DNA from 2 places in the Marinomonas sp. THO17 genome. Region 1 is predicted to be linked to the other one. Evidence: riboswitches for the same ligand, from Rfam matches in the RefSeq annotation. Region 1 holds a riboswitch; the other holds the start of a gene.

Region 1 (7,904 bases):
CAATGGCAAGCTGTAACTCAACGCCATTCTTAACTTAACTGCTTCTGGCCAATTACCAAAATGCTCAAGAATACTAGCGCGTGTCTCTGTGATTTGGTTTTGCTTGTCAGGGTGCCGTGCTGCTGTCAGCTGATCCGCTTTGTTGAGCAATAGAAAAGCATCTAGGGCATTATCAAGTTGTGCATTGATTTTAGCGGCCAGCAGATACGCATCGAATTGTAACGAAGAGGTTTTGTTAAGTACGGACTTTTCGAGAATCGAAATGGCTTGAACATAGGCGCCATCTTGATAATTTTGTAAAGCCTGTTCATAAGCCGCACTAATGACTTTGCTGTTATTGGGCTTATAAGGTTGATAAATGCTCGGGGGTGGCGTGTTGTCAGAGGCTTTTTTATCACCTTTCACCAAAGCAGAAGTCTGCTGAGGCATATTTAAGTTTGCTGAGTTACATGCACTGAGCAGAAATGCACATAAGGTTAATGATATGATGCGATAATTGGTTAGGCTCATAATCTTACAAATGACAAATGAAAGAGGAAACATGGTATCACATACTAATGATGATGTGAGAGGGTCGCTGTACATTGTTGCGACACCAATTGGCAATTTGGACGACTTTACCAAGCGAGCCGAGCAAACTTTACGAGATGTTGACTATATCGCCGCAGAAGATACCCGTCACAGCCGCCGTTTATTGAATCATTTTGGTATTGAAGGCAAGTTATTTTCACTGCACGATCATAATGAGAAAGACAAAGCAGAATACGTTGCAAGCCTATTAAATGAAGGCAAGAATGTCGCGCTGGTATCTGACGCTGGCACCCCATTAATTTCTGATCCTGGTTATCATTTGGTATCCATTCTGCGTGATCTAGATCACAAAGTAGTACCAGTGCCAGGTGCGAGTGCTTTGATTGCCGCTCTCTCTGCTTCAGGTTTACCCACAGATCAATTCTTTTTTGCAGGTTTTGTGCCGGCTAAATCAAAAGCTCGCACTGATGTGTTTGAGTCATGGCGACAACAAGTTGGCACTATAGTGTTTTATGAATCGACGCACCGTATTGAAGACTCTATGAAGGATTTGCAAACTGTATACGGTGATCAAGTTAGTGTGGTGTTGGCGAGAGAAATCACCAAAACCTTTGAAACCTTTTTATCTGGAACGCCCAACCAGATTCTCGACCGTTTCACTCAAGATGCGAATCAGTTGAAAGGTGAGTTTGTGGTAATGCTTAACATAGTCAAACCGGATCATGCGGATGAAGAAGAGGACGCCAAACGTATTCTTACAATCCTTCTAGAAGAGAACGTCTCGGTAAAACAAGCAGCTGCCATCGCTGCTAAGTTGACAGGTGGTAAGAAAAACCCCTTGTATAAGCTTGCCTTGAAGATGCAAGAAGGTGAATAACTGACTCTATCATATCAAACATTTCCTTTCAGAAGAGTTTACAGAGACATTTGAATCCGTATACTCAATGCTACTTGTCGGAGTGCCATTTGGCTGAGATCGCACAATTGAGTGCGGGATCCGCAGAACCTGATCGGGTTAACACCCGCGTAGGAAACAAGAAAGTCACACTATTTCTTTTCTGCATCGAATGAACTCCTGTTTTGCAAAGGTAAATTTGATGCTGTCAGTCGCATGAAATTTAATTTTCGATTCAGGATTTCTTTTTTTTGTCATAAGTTTGTCGCAGAACTTTGGCTAAACCAGCACCCCAGACAAGCAATTCTCCATCTATTTATAAGGGAAATGCTCATGTCGAACCAAAACAAAAAACCAAATAAGTCTTCTCGCGAAGCGTCTCGTCTTGCTGCTAAGGCTTTTATTGAGTCCTTACAAGCCAAGCCTTTTCCAGCGTCAGAGCGCATTTACCTCATGGGTACAGATGCTTCCATTCGTGTGCCGATGCGTAAAATTAATCTTACCGATACGCCGATTGGCTCGGATCCTGATAACTTGACCTTTGAACCGAACGAGGCGGTTTATGTTTATGATTGTTCAGGCCCTTATGGTGATCCACAAGAAAAAATTGATGTGTACCAGGGCATTAAAGCGATTCGCAATGAATGGATAGAGGCTCGCCAAGATACGCAATTTTTAACGCAAGTGAGCTCTACTTTTACCCAGTCTCGGTTAGATGACGAGCGTCTTGATGAACTGAGATTCCAGCATTTGCCTAAAGTAAGGCGTGCTCGTCAAGGTAAGTGTGTTACTCAGATGCATTATGCCAAGCAAGGCATTATTACCCCAGAAATGGAGTACATTGCCATTCGCGAAAATCAAAATCTTGAAGCCATCAAGAGTGAACTCTTGTTGAAACAGCATCCTGGCCAGAGTTTTGGAGCGAATTTACAAGACAAAATCACCCCGGAGTTTGTTCGAGATGAAGTCGCTAAAGGCCGGGCCATTATCCCTAACAATATTAATCATCCTGAATCTGAGCCTATGATCATAGGGCGTAACTTCTTGGTCAAAGTAAACGCCAACATAGGCAATTCGGCTGTGACTTCTTCCATTGAAGAAGAGGTGGAAAAACTGGTTTGGTCGACTCGTTGGGGAGCCGACACTGTGATGGATTTATCGACAGGGAAAAACATTCACGAAACCCGCGAATGGATTTTACGTAATTCTCCTGTGCCTATTGGTACAGTGCCGATTTATCAGGCGCTAGAAAAAGTAAATGGCATTGCTGAAGACTTGAATTGGGAAGTGTTTCGCGACACCTTGATTGAACAGGCAGAGCAGGGGGTAGACTACTTTACCATTCATGCAGGTGTGTTATTAAGATACGTTCCTATGACGGCAAAACGTCTTACTGGCATTGTTTCTCGTGGTGGCTCTATTATGGCGAAATGGTGTCTTGCGCACCACCAAGAGAGCTTCTTGTATCAGCGTTTTCGTGACATCTGTGAAATTTGTGCGGCCTATGATGTGGCCTTATCCCTTGGTGATGGGTTACGCCCTGGCTCCATCATGGACGCCAACGATGAAGCGCAAATGTCTGAGTTGAGAACCTTGGGTGAGCTGACCAAAATCGCCTGGGAATATGATGTACAAGTCATGATCGAAGGCCCTGGCCATGTGCCAATGCAGCTCATTAAGGAGAACATGACGGAACAGCTAGAGCATTGTCATGAAGCACCGTTTTATACCCTTGGCCCGTTAACACAGGACATCGCACCGGGTTATGACCACATTACTTCTGGAATTGGTGCGGCGCAGATTGGTTGGTATGGTTGTGCCATGTTGTGCTATGTCACACCCAAAGAACATTTAGGCTTGCCAAACAAGGAAGACGTTAAGCAAGGTTTGATTACTTATAAGATTGCCGCTCATGCTGCGGATCTGGCCAAAGGTCATCCTGGTGCACAAGTAAGAGACAATGCGTTGTCGAAAGCGCGTTTTGAGTTCCGTTGGGAAGATCAATTTAATCTGGCGCTGGACCCAGAAACCGCTCGTGCTTATCACGATGAAACCTTGCCGCAAGCCTCGGGTAAAGTTGCGCATTTTTGTTCTATGTGTGGGCCTAAGTTCTGTTCAATGAAAATCACTCAAGAAGTACGTGATTACGCTGCCGGCTTAGAAAAGCATGAAGATAAACAAGTCATTAATGTCGCGGCGCTGCAAGATAATGAGGCACTGCTTGGTATGGAGCAAATGTCTGAGCAGTTCCGCGAATTAGGCAGTGATGTTTATTTAACAACGGATAAATTGGATGAAGCGCAAGCCAAGGCGGAAACAAAATGAGTCAAGCAAGCCAAACAAGACCGCCGATAGTCTGGTGTGTTGGCGGCTCTGATTCCTCTGCTCATGCGGGTTTGCAAGCGGATTTACGTACCGGACAGGATTTGTCTTGTCACGTGCAAACCATAGTGACCTGTACTACGGCGCAAAATTCCAAACGAGTAGATCTGGTGGAACCCGTGAGCTTGTCCATGTTCGATGGACAGTGGCAAACCCTCTTGGACGATGTGTTGCCTGATGCCATTAAAGTGAGTTTGTTGCCGACACCAGAGTTGGTGAAAGCCTGTAGTGAATGGTTGTCGCGCATGAAAAGACAGCAACCAAACATCAAGGTGGTGTTTGACCCTGTTATGGCGGCCAGTAGTGAAGCGGGAAATCGCTTACAGCAAGACAATGCTGCAGAGAATTTACTGACTATCATGCTACCTCATGTGGACATCATCACGCCCAATTTGATGGAGTTTGAGGCCTTGACTGGCTTGTTGGGCCAGTCAAACCCTCATACTTTGGCACAATCTATGATCGAACTATTTGGTGTAAATCAGTTGAGCTGGTTACTCAAGGGAGGTCATTCTGATGATGCATCCGCTACGGATTGGTGGTTTAAGGGAGAAGAGATTCACGGTTTTAGCTCGCCTCGCTTAAGGGTACATAATACGCGTGGCACAGGTTGTACCTTGTCCACGGCGTTGGCTAGCTTTCTTGCTCATGGTTATGCCCTAGAAGACGCAATCACCTTGGCAAAAGCCTATATTACAGGTGCACTTAAATCGGGTGTGCAAATTGGTCAAGGTGCCGGGCCCTTAGGGCGCCCGGGTTGGCCATCCAAACTGGATGATTTTCCTGAGATCCTTTCTACCTCAAAAATGCCTTTGCCAATGGAAAGCTTTGCGTCTGCACAGCAGGGGTTCTATGGGTTATATCCTGTGGTGGATTCGGTGTCATGGTTGGCTTTAGTGCTCAAACAAGGTGTTAAGGTTGCTCAGCTTAGAATTAAAGAGTCAAACTCATCCGATTTAGATGACCAGATTAGAGAGGCCATCCAGTTAGGTCAAGAATACCAAGCACAAATTTATATCAATGATTATTGGCAAAAGGCCATTGAGTTTGGTGCCTATGGTGTTCATCTTGGCCAAGAGGACTTAATGACAGCGGATTTACAGGCCATACAAGCCGCAGGACTGCGCCTTGGCATAAGTACTCATGGTTATTTTGAAATTGCGCGTGCGAAAAACTTTCAGCCAAGCTATATAGCACTCGGTCATATTTTCCCAACACAAACCAAAGACATGCCGTCACAGCCTCAAGGTGTGATGCGCTTACAGGTTTATGCAAACTTGCTAAAAGAGGCTTTTCCCTGCGTGGCCATTGGAGGCATTAATCAACAAGGTTTTGCCTCTGTTGCGCAGACAGGAGTGAACTGTGTCGCCGTGGTTTCTGCTATTACTCAAGCGGAGCATCCGGTTGAAGCGACCAATAAGTTAATGCAACTTTTTGAAGAAGCGCAACAGGAGGCGTAATGAATATTTTTATTAACGATAGTGCCTATGAATTTCATGGTGTCAATGTGCAGGATTTAATAGAAGATTTGCAAAAAGAAGGGCAAGGAATAGCAGTAGCGATTGATCAAACTGTCATTGCTCGCAGTGCGTGGCAATCGACTTTGCTCATGCCAGAAAGCAGAGTCTTTATTTTTGAATCCATTGCAGGAGGCTAAGATGCAAGCTTTAACGATTGCTGATCATACTTTTTCTTCGCGTTTGTTCACCGGCACAGGAAAATACGCCAACGCAGAGAATATGACGTGTTCCTTAACCGCCAGTGGAACGGAATTGGTTACCTTGTCGCTCCGCAGAATGGATTTGAAACGACATTCGGATGACATACTAAAGCCTTTGCAAGGGATGGGAATTAAGTTATTGCCTAATACGTCAGGAGCGAGGAACGCGGACGAAGCGGTTTTCGCTGCTGAGTTGGCAAGAGAGGCGTTACAGACTCATTGGATAAAGCTGGAAATTCATCCTGATCCCCGATACCTCATGCCAGATGGGCATGAAACTTTATTGGCAGCGAAGCGCTTGGTGCAAAAAGGCTTTGTGGTGATGCCTTATGTGCATGCCGATCCTGTTCTATGTAAACGACTCGAAGAAGTGGGTTGTCAGTGTGTCATGCCATTGGGTTCCCCCATTGGCTCGAACATGGGGTTGGCCAGCCGTCCCTTTCTTGAAATCATCATAGAGCAAGCTAATGTGCCTGTGATTGTGGATGCGGGCATAGGGGCTCCCTCGGATGCGGCGTTGGCCATGGAAATTGGGGCTGATGCCGTATTGGTCAATACGGCCATGGCGGTTGCCACGCAACCTGAACAGATGGCAAAAGCCTTTCAAATGGCAGTGATGTCAGGTCGCATGGCGTTTGAAGCCGGGTTAGGAGAGAAGGGCATGGTCGCGGTCGCCACCAGTCCATTGACTGAGTTTGTCGGTGCTTTGTCATGAGTAAAATACGTTTGATTGAGCAGAGTCCAGCCATTCAAGGACACTTTAGTGCTGTGTTGGAAAGCATGGATTGGCAGCAAGTGAGTCAACTGCATCAGCAGAAAACGGCCGCCGATGTGGAGTTAGCGTTAACTAAGCAAAAGCTCAATGTGGACGATTTTGCTGCGCTGATTTCAGCTGCTGCCGAACCTTATTTGATGACCATGTTGACCAAGAGTGAGCGAATAACTCAGCAAAGGTTTGGCAATACTTTAAGTTTGTTTGCGCCTTTATATTTGTCCAATACTTGTGCCAATGAATGTACTTACTGCGGTTTTTCCATGTCCAACGCGATACGTCGTTTAACCCTTAATGAGCAGCAATTAGACGCAGAAATCGCTGCCATTAAAGGCAAAGGCTTTGATCATATTTTGCTGGTCACAGGGGAAACGAATAAGGTCTCGATGCCGTATTTTGAGCGCATGTTACCGCGTATTAAACCGCATTTTAGTCAGCTTTCTATGGAAGTTCAGCCCCTTCAAACACAAGAGTATCAAGCGCTCCGTAAACTAGGGTTGGATGCTGTATTGGTGTACCAAGAAACCTATCGTCGTTCGACCTATTTACAGCATCATTTGCGCGGCAATAAAGCCAACTTCAATTACCGATTGGACGCCCCTGATAGGCTTGGACAAGTGCATATTCATAAGATTGGCTTGGGAGTCTTGTTGGGTTTGGAAGATTGGCGAACCGATTCATTGATGATGGCGTATCACTTGCGGCATTTGCAAAAGCATTATTGGCGTAGTCGTTTTAGTGTCGCCTTTCCACGCATTCGACCTTGTGAAGGGGGCATCGAGCCCAAGTCTGTGATCAGTGATCGACAGTTGATTCAGTTAATTGCGGCGTGGCGTTTATTCGATGGGGATTTGGAGATGAGTTTGTCCACTCGCGAATCACCAGAGTTTCGCCATCATGCCATACGCATGGGTTTTACCACCATGAGTGCGGAATCGAAAACTCAACCGGGGGGGTACGCTGAGGAATCACAGTCAGCACTTGAACAATTTGAAATCAGCGATGACAGATCCGTTCAAGAAATTGCCGCTATGATTGAACAGCAAGGTCGGCAGGTAATCTGGAAAGACTGGGATCCGGCGTTAAGTACAATATAAGGTGTTGTAATCGTTTAAAAATAAATGACCTGCTGCTATCAGCAGGCCATTTAATAGATTAGCGCGTTACCTTAGCAAACAAGTCGAAGTAGGTTGGAAAGGTTTTAGAGGTACAGCCAGGATCATTGATGGTGACGGGAGTATCTGAAAAGGCTACCAATGAAAAACACATGGCAATGCGGTGGTCATTGTAGGTATCAATTGCTGCATGCTTAAGTTGTTTAACGGGCGTGACGGTGATGAAATCTTCTCCTTCAACGACTTCCGCTCCTAACTTCTTCAACTCGGTTGCCATGGCGGATAAACGATCGGTTTCCTTCACTCGCCAGTTATAGATATTGCGTATGCTGGTGGTGCCTTCTGCAAAAAGAGCTGTGGTCGCAATGGTCATGGCTGCATCAGGAATGTGGTTCATGTCCAAATCCACGCCTTTTAGTGTGTCGTGCTCTGCTTCAATCCAAGTTGGGCCATAGGTAATCTTAGCCCCCATTTTTTCCAGTACTTCGG
Region 2 (7,904 bases), 1.4 Mb from region 1:
TACAGTGACAGCGTTTTTAACAGCCCAATTGTGGATAAACGAAGAAAAACCTCTTTCCTTGCAGGGATTATTTACAACTTCTAAGGCCAAACTTTATGCGCCCATTAAGCAATAACACCAAAGCATTGCTCTTTGGTCTGCTCACTGTGATTTTATGGTCAACCGTCGCCACAGCCTTTAGTTTGTCTCTTAAAAGCTTGACCCCCACACAACTTTTACTCATAGCTTGCGGGATGTCCTTGGTTTTTTTACTTTGTTTGCTGACCCTGCAAGGTAACCTTGGCGAATTAAGAAAAGCGGCCATATCTTCTTGGCGCACTTCTTTGTTTTTTGGCACCATCAACCCTTTTATTTACTACCTTATTCTTCTAAAAGCCTACCAAATTTTACCTGCACAAGAAGCCCAGGCTATCAATTACACTTGGGCCATCACCCTTAGCTTTATGGCTGTGCCAATTCTAAAACAAAGCCTTCGCTTACCAGATTACATCGCCGCAGCCAGCTGCTATTTTGGAGTGTTGTATATTTCCACCCGAGGCGAGGTGAGCTCTTTGGAGTTTTCGAATTTGGTAGGTGTGGGTTTTGCTCTATTCAGCACATTTATTTGGGCGCTTTATTGGTTACTTAACACCAAAGACACACGCCCAAGCCAAATTGGTCTCACTCTTAATTTTGCTTTTGCCTTGCCCATCATCTTTGTTTACGCAGCCGTCACTGGTGAATTAAGCAATTTAAAAACCGAAGGTATTTGGGGCGCCATCTACATAGGCTTATTTGAAATGGGGCTAAGCTTTGTTTTATGGAATCACGCCCTAAAACTCACTAGCAACACCAGCCAAGTCGCCAATCTCATCTTTTTGGCTCCCTTACTTTCTATTATTTGGCTTTCTCAACTTGCCAACGAACTAATTTTACCCTCGACCCTGATCGGCTTAGCCTGTATTTTATTCGGCCTTTTCATACAAAACTGGGCCAAGCGCAACAAAGCCTAAAACAAAAATAAAGGAACCTTTTATGCCTGCATTTGTGTATTTGCTACTGCCTATTTTATTCTGGTCTGGCAACTATATTTTAGGACGCATGACTGTTTCCAATGGTGTCGACCCCTATAGCATTTCTTTCCTTCGTTGGTCCTTAGCCTGCTTGATAATACTGCCATTTGCCTATCAAAAGCTTTACCAAGAGAGACATATTATCCGCCAACACTGGCCCTTGTTAGCACTCTTTGGCTGGTTAGGCATCTGTAACTACAATCTTTTTTTGTACATAGGCCTTACTTCCACCACAGTCACCAATGCCGTATTACTCAACTCCATCATGCCAGTGATGATTCTCATCGCAGCACGCATTATTCTAGGCAGCACCACCAACAGGATACAAAACACGGGAATATTGGTGTCCACCCTTGGTGCTGTGATCATAGTTAGCCGCGGTAGTCTCGACACCTTATTACATTTAACTGTCTCTACTGGAGATCTATGGATTCTCACCGCTGCAGTCAGTTGGGCAATTTATTCCGTGATGATTATTCGTCGACCTAAAGACATGTCCTTGATTGGTTTTTTTGCCTGTACTGCCATCATAGGCACATTGGTTCAAGCACCACTATTCTTCTTATTTGCTGAGAGCAGCCTCAGCGATTTACATGCTAAAGACTGGGGAAGCATAGCTTATATGGGCGTATTCGCTTCCATTGGAGCCTTTTTATGCTGGAACATTGGCATTCAGAAATTAGGCGCAGCAACCGCTGGCCACTTCATTCACTTATTACCCGTCTTTAGTATCATCCTATCCGTTTTGCTATTAGGCGAACGTTTATTCCAGTTCCATTTTATTGGCATTGCTCTGATTTTTTCCGGCATCCTGATTGCTACTGTACTCAATAATCAAGTGTCTAAACCTAAATCAAGTGAATAGATTAACCTCGATTACGTGCGATGCGAGTGCTGATCAGAATACTCATAAAAATCAGCACTACGCCCATTACAGCAAACTGATCGGGCACATGTCCCCAAATAACCCAGCCCCAAAAGCCACTGAAAACAACGCCGATGTAACTAACCGGTGACACCATACTGGCAGGTGCATAGGTATAGGCTTTGTTATACAAAAACATACCAACATATAAGGTAACAGCCACCACAGCCACCCAAGGCCAAACGGACATAGGTAACAATAGGCTATCTCCTTGAGAAAAAACTAAGGGTAAAGACAAAACACAGGACACCAAAAAATACACCAGTAAGGTTTCTTCGCCTGATACCTCATGCGACAACATTCGTGTAGTCACCATAGACAAAGCCAAACCAACAGCAGACACAAATCCCACCAGATGCCAAGGATTAATATGGTCCGGCGTGGGCTGAATCACCAAAGCAACCCCAATAAAGCCAATAATCAAAGGCAGCCAACGAGCTCTTGGAATGCGAATGCGATGAATCACCAACACCACAAAAGGCACACATAGAGGTGCACAGGTACGCAATAAAGAAGCTTCTACCAACGGAATATGATTGAGAGCCCAATAATAAAATAGAAAGCCAATGAAACCGCCGAAACTACGCAATAAATGAATACGCCATACCGTCCAAGGTCGCTTTTGCCATTTACCACGCATTTGAGGCAGTAAAACCAAAACGCAAAACAAACTTTGCCAAAAGACTAAACTTGAAACTGCGATGTAGGTTTGCGCCTGCTTAGCTGCTACTGCAGTGACCGACATAATAAAAGCATACGCAATGGTCGCTAAAATACCCTTTTTAATCAGTTCCCTATCGTCCAACATCGGAAGCCTCATGCAAATAATAGATGGTCGCCATATGTACTGAATTATTCGTCTTTTGTCGAGGTATTTGCACGCCCAAGGTAACGCTCAAAAGCGACATGATCTTGTCTCCCCTGCAACACTTCCATTGTGTCATGCGCCGCCACTTTACCTGATTCAATTATCATGACTTTTCCTCCCACTAAGCTTGCCTCACTGGGCAAATGGGAAACCAACAAGGTCGTCAAAGTCAAACTCTCTGTTACTTCTTTCACCAGAAACAGCATTTCCTCACGTAATACTGGATCCAGCGCACTAAAAGGTTCATCTAATAGTAAAATAGGCTTGTTTCGCACCATGACTCTGGCAATGGCAACTCGTTGCGCCTGACCACCAGAAAGCGCTTGCGGATATGACTTGGCTTTTTCTATCAATTGAGTTTGCTCTAAAGCCCAATATACTTTCTCTTGCTGTTCCGGGGTCAATCGCAAGCTGGAAACAAGGCCAATAGCAACATTTTGCCAAACCGTTAGCTGAGGAAACAAATTATCACTTTGAAATAAGGTTGAAATCGGTCGATCATAAGCAGGCAAATTTGATAGAGACATTTGATTGAATAACAGCTGACCTTTACCTTGTAAAAAACCACCAATTAAATGCAATAAGGTACTTTTACCTTCTCCACTCCCACCAAGTAAAGTAGTCATACCAGTCTCTATTTGTGCTTGATAATGGGCGTGAAAATCTTCCCAATGATACTCGAGATTAAGATCAAGCATGCTGACGACCTCCAATGATTCGACCACTTAAGACGAATAACAACAAACAGAGTAAAATTAACACCACCGCCACACAAGCGCCTTCCTCAAGCCGATAATTGCCAATTAATTGGAACAAATACAAAGGCAATGACACCATCCCTTGACTACCAAACAAGGCAATCACCCCCATATCCCCAAGAGATAACACCAACGCAAAGGCAAAACCTTGGGCTATACAAAATTTTTGCACTGGCCATTCCAGTTTCCAGCGCTGCCATCTTGCCACTCCTAAACTGCTGTATAAGTTACGATAACGTCGCTCCTGCTGATAAAAGCTTGGCATAATAGAACGCAGCACAAACGGCATGGCCATCACAGCATTTACCCAAACCACAATCCAATAACTGGATGAAAAACTCATCCCCATTTCACGCATCCAGAGAAACAAGCCTGTCGCGATAACCAAGCCTGGCACCATCAAAATAAAATTCCCTAGTTGCTCCAGTCGAATAGAATACACATCCAAAACAGCTCGCCCCATACAGTACCTTGCTACAACAGCAAAACACACACCCATCAATACACTGAAAAACGCCGCAGGGAAGGCTATTTTTAACGACACCCACATTGCAGACCATAGCCCTGGAGACTGAATAGTCTGCCAAAAAGTCATAGTGAAGAGAGGGTCAAATATGGCAACAAACGGCGGCACCACCAAGAAAAGCACACTCAGTAAAGCCAAGCCATCAGAGCCAGTGGACAGCCAAGACTGTCTTATGGGGTACAAAGTTTCACCTAGCAAGCTAGCGTCTTGTCTGTGTATAGGCGCAAACTTATAGACCAAGAATGCCATAGCACTGCAAATCCCCACCTGTATCAAAGATAAAAAGCTGGCTTTGCTTAAGTCAAAATCAAAGCGTAACGCCTGATAAATAGCGACCTCTAAGGTAGAGGATTTTGGCCCGCCACCAAGACTCAACACAACAGCAAAGCTAGAGAAACAGAGCATGAAGATCAACACAAAGACACCCGGCATGGCCTTGCGTAAATAACTCCACTCAATAAAGCGAAAGGCTGCCCAACGAGAAAAACCCAGCTGATATGCCTGTCGCCATTGCCCTGCAGGAATTAAAGCATACGCCTGTAACAATAAACGCACCGCTAGGGGCAAATTGAAAAAAACATGAGCCAATAAAATCCCGCTCAAACCGTACAGGGGAAAGTCTATCGACAATAGGTTACTCACCCAACCACTACGCCCATACACCACCACGATACCCAAAATAGCGACAATACTTGGTACAACAATAGATACAGAGAAAATCTGCAGTAAAAGATTCCGCCCAAAAAACTGACGATGAAACAAACAAGATGTAACTGGAACTGCGATGGCAAGACTAATCAAGCTACTCAGTAAAGCCTGCCATAAAGAAAAACGAATTAAACGCCATAAATAAGGCTGAGACAGAAAGCTCTTCCACTCTCCTACATCAGTGAACTTCAACAAATAAAAAAGACCAATGCCCCCTAAAAAAACAAACAAGCCTACTCCCAGCAGAGCTGGCAGTAGGCTTAGGATTGGCATATTTCGTTTCAAAAAAGTCCTACTTACTCGGTCGTTGCATTCAACCACTCATTGATCCATGCTTTGCGGTTTAGCGCAACCTGTTCTGCGGGTAGCACCAGATTGTTAGCCGGCTTTAAAGCGGTATCAAAAGCAGCAGGCAAAGGCTGATCAAGCTTAATAACAGGAAGCATCCAGTTACCCGTTGCTATGGTCGACTGAAAGCCTGGTGTCAAAATGAAATTCATAAATTGCTGAGCAAGGGTTTTATTTGGTGCAGACTTTAGCATTGCCGCTACCTCCACTTGTGGATAGCGCCCCTCTTTCGCTTCAATCGCTTTATATTTGCTCTCACCTTCTGCCACTATGTGGTAAGCAGGCGAAGTGGAGTAGCTCAGCACCACGTCCGCTTCCCCTTTAAGGAAGAGGCCATATGCATCCGACCAACCTTTGGTCACGGTAACAGTGTGAGAAGCTAGGGTTTTCCAAGCTGTAGCGGCATCCTCACCATATACAGACTTCATCCAGAGCATTAAGCCTAAACCTGGTGTACTGGTGCGAGGATCTTGGTAAATGACACGTAAATCTTGGTTTTCAACAATCTCTGACAAACTTGTTGGCGGATTGGAGAGTGTTTCAGAGTTGTAGATAAAAGCAAAGTGCCCATGGTCAAATGGCACGAAAACTTCATCTGTCCAAGCCTTATCCAGCTGCACAGAAGTAGTATCCACACCATGTTTTGCTAACAAACCAGTCTCTGCTGCGGCTGTCATCAAATTCAGATCCAAACCTAACAAAACATCCGCTTGAGACGACTTCCCTTCTAATTGCACGCGAGACAAAATGCCACCAGAAGAATCCAAGGCAACAAAATTCAACTCACAATCACACTCCTTCTCAAAATTTTCTTTTATTTTTGGCCCCGGGCCCCAATCGGATGCGAAAGAATCATAGGTGTATACATTTAAAGTCTGACTGAAGACAGCAGCAGAAAAAGCAAAAGATAGGCTTGCCAAAGCAATACTTGAACATTGACGAAGAGAGAGTTTTTTCAAGGTGTCGCTCCTAAAGTAAGTGAGCGGCGTATCAAAGGAATATAAGCAAACAGAACATTACTTACTACCTCAATTCCTACGCCAGCATAATCTGGATCAGGTTCAATGGGTTAGCGAACAATCACTTCTCAGCTTGAAATGAAAATTAAATCAAGCACCCCATGAGATATAGAGCGGACATTGTAAAGAGTCACTTAATGAAAGTCTATTTCATTAAGTACTCGTGTTACTGCACCTTGACTGCTTTGCGCGAACCTTAATGCGGCTTGGCCAAGACGAATTCGTTGGGACGATTGTTTTGATAGAGAAATCAGTAAATTGCTCAGCTGCTCCTCATTCTGACAACGCAATGCCCCTTTCGCCAAGATCAACTGATCTGTAATGTCTTGAAAATTAAAGGTATAAGGACCAACTAAAATGGCTTTGGAAAGCAAGGCTGGCTCAATCGGATTGTGACCACCACGTTTTATCAAGCTTCCACCAACAAAGGCCAAATCTGACGCTTGATAGTAATGCATAAGTTCTCCCATGCTATCACCTATCACCACTTCGAAATCCTTCCATTTATTTACGGGTGTTTTACTGCGTAGTGCCACTTTTGAGAAAGACTCTTTTGCCAACTCGCTGACTTCTTCGAAACGTTCAGGATGACGAGGAACTAAAACCAATAGTGCTTGTGGTTGAGACCTCAACAGAACTTGATGCGCTTTTAATATCTGCGCTTCTTCACCTTGGTGAGTACTAGCAGCAAGCCAAACAAAAGGTCGATCAATTTGTTCTCGCCAGTTCTGATCCAATACCTCTTCAGAAACAGCCAAATCGAATTTTATGCTGCCCGTCGCATACACTTTGCTTGCCCCTAAACGCTTAATACGATCCGCATCGGCCTGCGCATGCGCCAAAAATTGATCTGGCAAAGCAAACAATCGAGATGAAAAACGAGGAAACCTTTGATACCGAAGATAAGAACGCTCGCTCATTCGCGCATTAACAATACTGACATGAAGCCCTTTTTGTTTCGCCAGCATTAAAAGGTTTGGCCAAAGCTCCATTTCAACAATCAATAATCTTGGGCACTCTATTCGACTCAGTGCTTTCTGCACTGCCCAATGCCAATCCATTGGTAAATATTTATGCTGAGCAAAGGGAAAGACTTTTACAACCTGCTCTGCCCCAGTGGGTGTCATGGTCGTCACCAATAAACGATGATCAGGGTATTTTTCGCGCCACTGTGCCACCAAGGGTCTGGCCGCCAAGACTTCTCCCACAGAAGCACAATGCAGCCAAAGATCGGCCTCTACTTTCCCCCAGTGCCCACAAGCCTCCTTTGCACGATAATTCGCATAGGTACGTTTGAAACGACGAATTTTTAACCATATTAGCGGCGTTAGTAGGTTAATAACAAAAGAGTACAACCACATTATTCAGCCGCCTCACTAAATTGCTGATTATGCAATTGCGCATAGGCCCCTTGCTGCGCAAGCAATTCCTGATGCGAACCTTGCTCAATAATCTCGCCATGATCCACCACCGCAATAATATCGGCATTTTCAATGGTGGATAGACGATGGGCTATTGCAATGGTAGTACGATTTTCCATCAAGCCGTCTAAGGCAGATTGAATAGCACGTTCTGATTCAGTATCCAGTGCTGATGTCGCTTCATCTAATATGAGAATAGGTGCATTTTTAAGAATGGCTCTAGCGATGGCGATACGTTGACGCTGACCACCGGACAGCAGGACCCCATTCTCTCCCACC

What was found. Region 1 has a riboswitch for thiamine pyrophosphate ahead of thiC (phosphomethylpyrimidine synthase ThiC). Riboswitches for the same ligand answer to the same signal wherever they lie in the genome.
Region 2: another riboswitch for thiamine pyrophosphate. It lies ahead of thiB (thiamine ABC transporter substrate binding subunit); the one in region 1 lies ahead of thiC (phosphomethylpyrimidine synthase ThiC).

Annotation. Positions count from the first base shown of each region.
Region 1 covers NZ_AP031575.1:219,921-227,824, forward strand. The annotation lists gene ABXS85_RS00995 (penicillin-binding protein activator) at 1-429, opposite strand, end outside; gene rsmI (16S rRNA (cytidine(1402)-2'-O)-methyltransferase) at 542-1,408, shown strand; TPP riboswitch at 1,477-1,581, shown strand; gene thiC (phosphomethylpyrimidine synthase ThiC) at 1,760-3,751, shown strand; gene thiE (thiamine phosphate synthase) at 3,748-5,268, shown strand; gene thiS (sulfur carrier protein ThiS) at 5,268-5,465, shown strand; gene ABXS85_RS01020 (thiazole synthase) at 5,467-6,243, shown strand; gene thiH (2-iminoacetate synthase ThiH) at 6,240-7,397, shown strand; gene aroA (3-phosphoshikimate 1-carboxyvinyltransferase) at 7,456-7,904, opposite strand, start outside.
Region 2 covers NZ_AP031575.1:1,626,194-1,634,097, forward strand. The annotation lists gene ABXS85_RS07685 (MipA/OmpV family protein) at 1-84, shown strand, start outside; gene ABXS85_RS07690 (DMT family transporter) at 96-992, shown strand; gene ABXS85_RS07695 (DMT family transporter) at 1,015-1,917, shown strand; gene ABXS85_RS07700 (DMT family transporter) at 1,919-2,785, opposite strand; gene ABXS85_RS07705 (ATP-binding cassette domain-containing protein) at 2,830-3,543, opposite strand; gene thiP (thiamine/thiamine pyrophosphate ABC transporter permease) at 3,536-5,110, opposite strand; gene thiB (thiamine ABC transporter substrate binding subunit) at 5,134-6,144, opposite strand; TPP riboswitch at 6,200-6,316, opposite strand; gene ABXS85_RS07720 (3-deoxy-D-manno-octulosonic acid transferase) at 6,339-7,565, opposite strand; gene msbA (lipid A export permease/ATP-binding protein MsbA) at 7,565-7,904, opposite strand, start outside.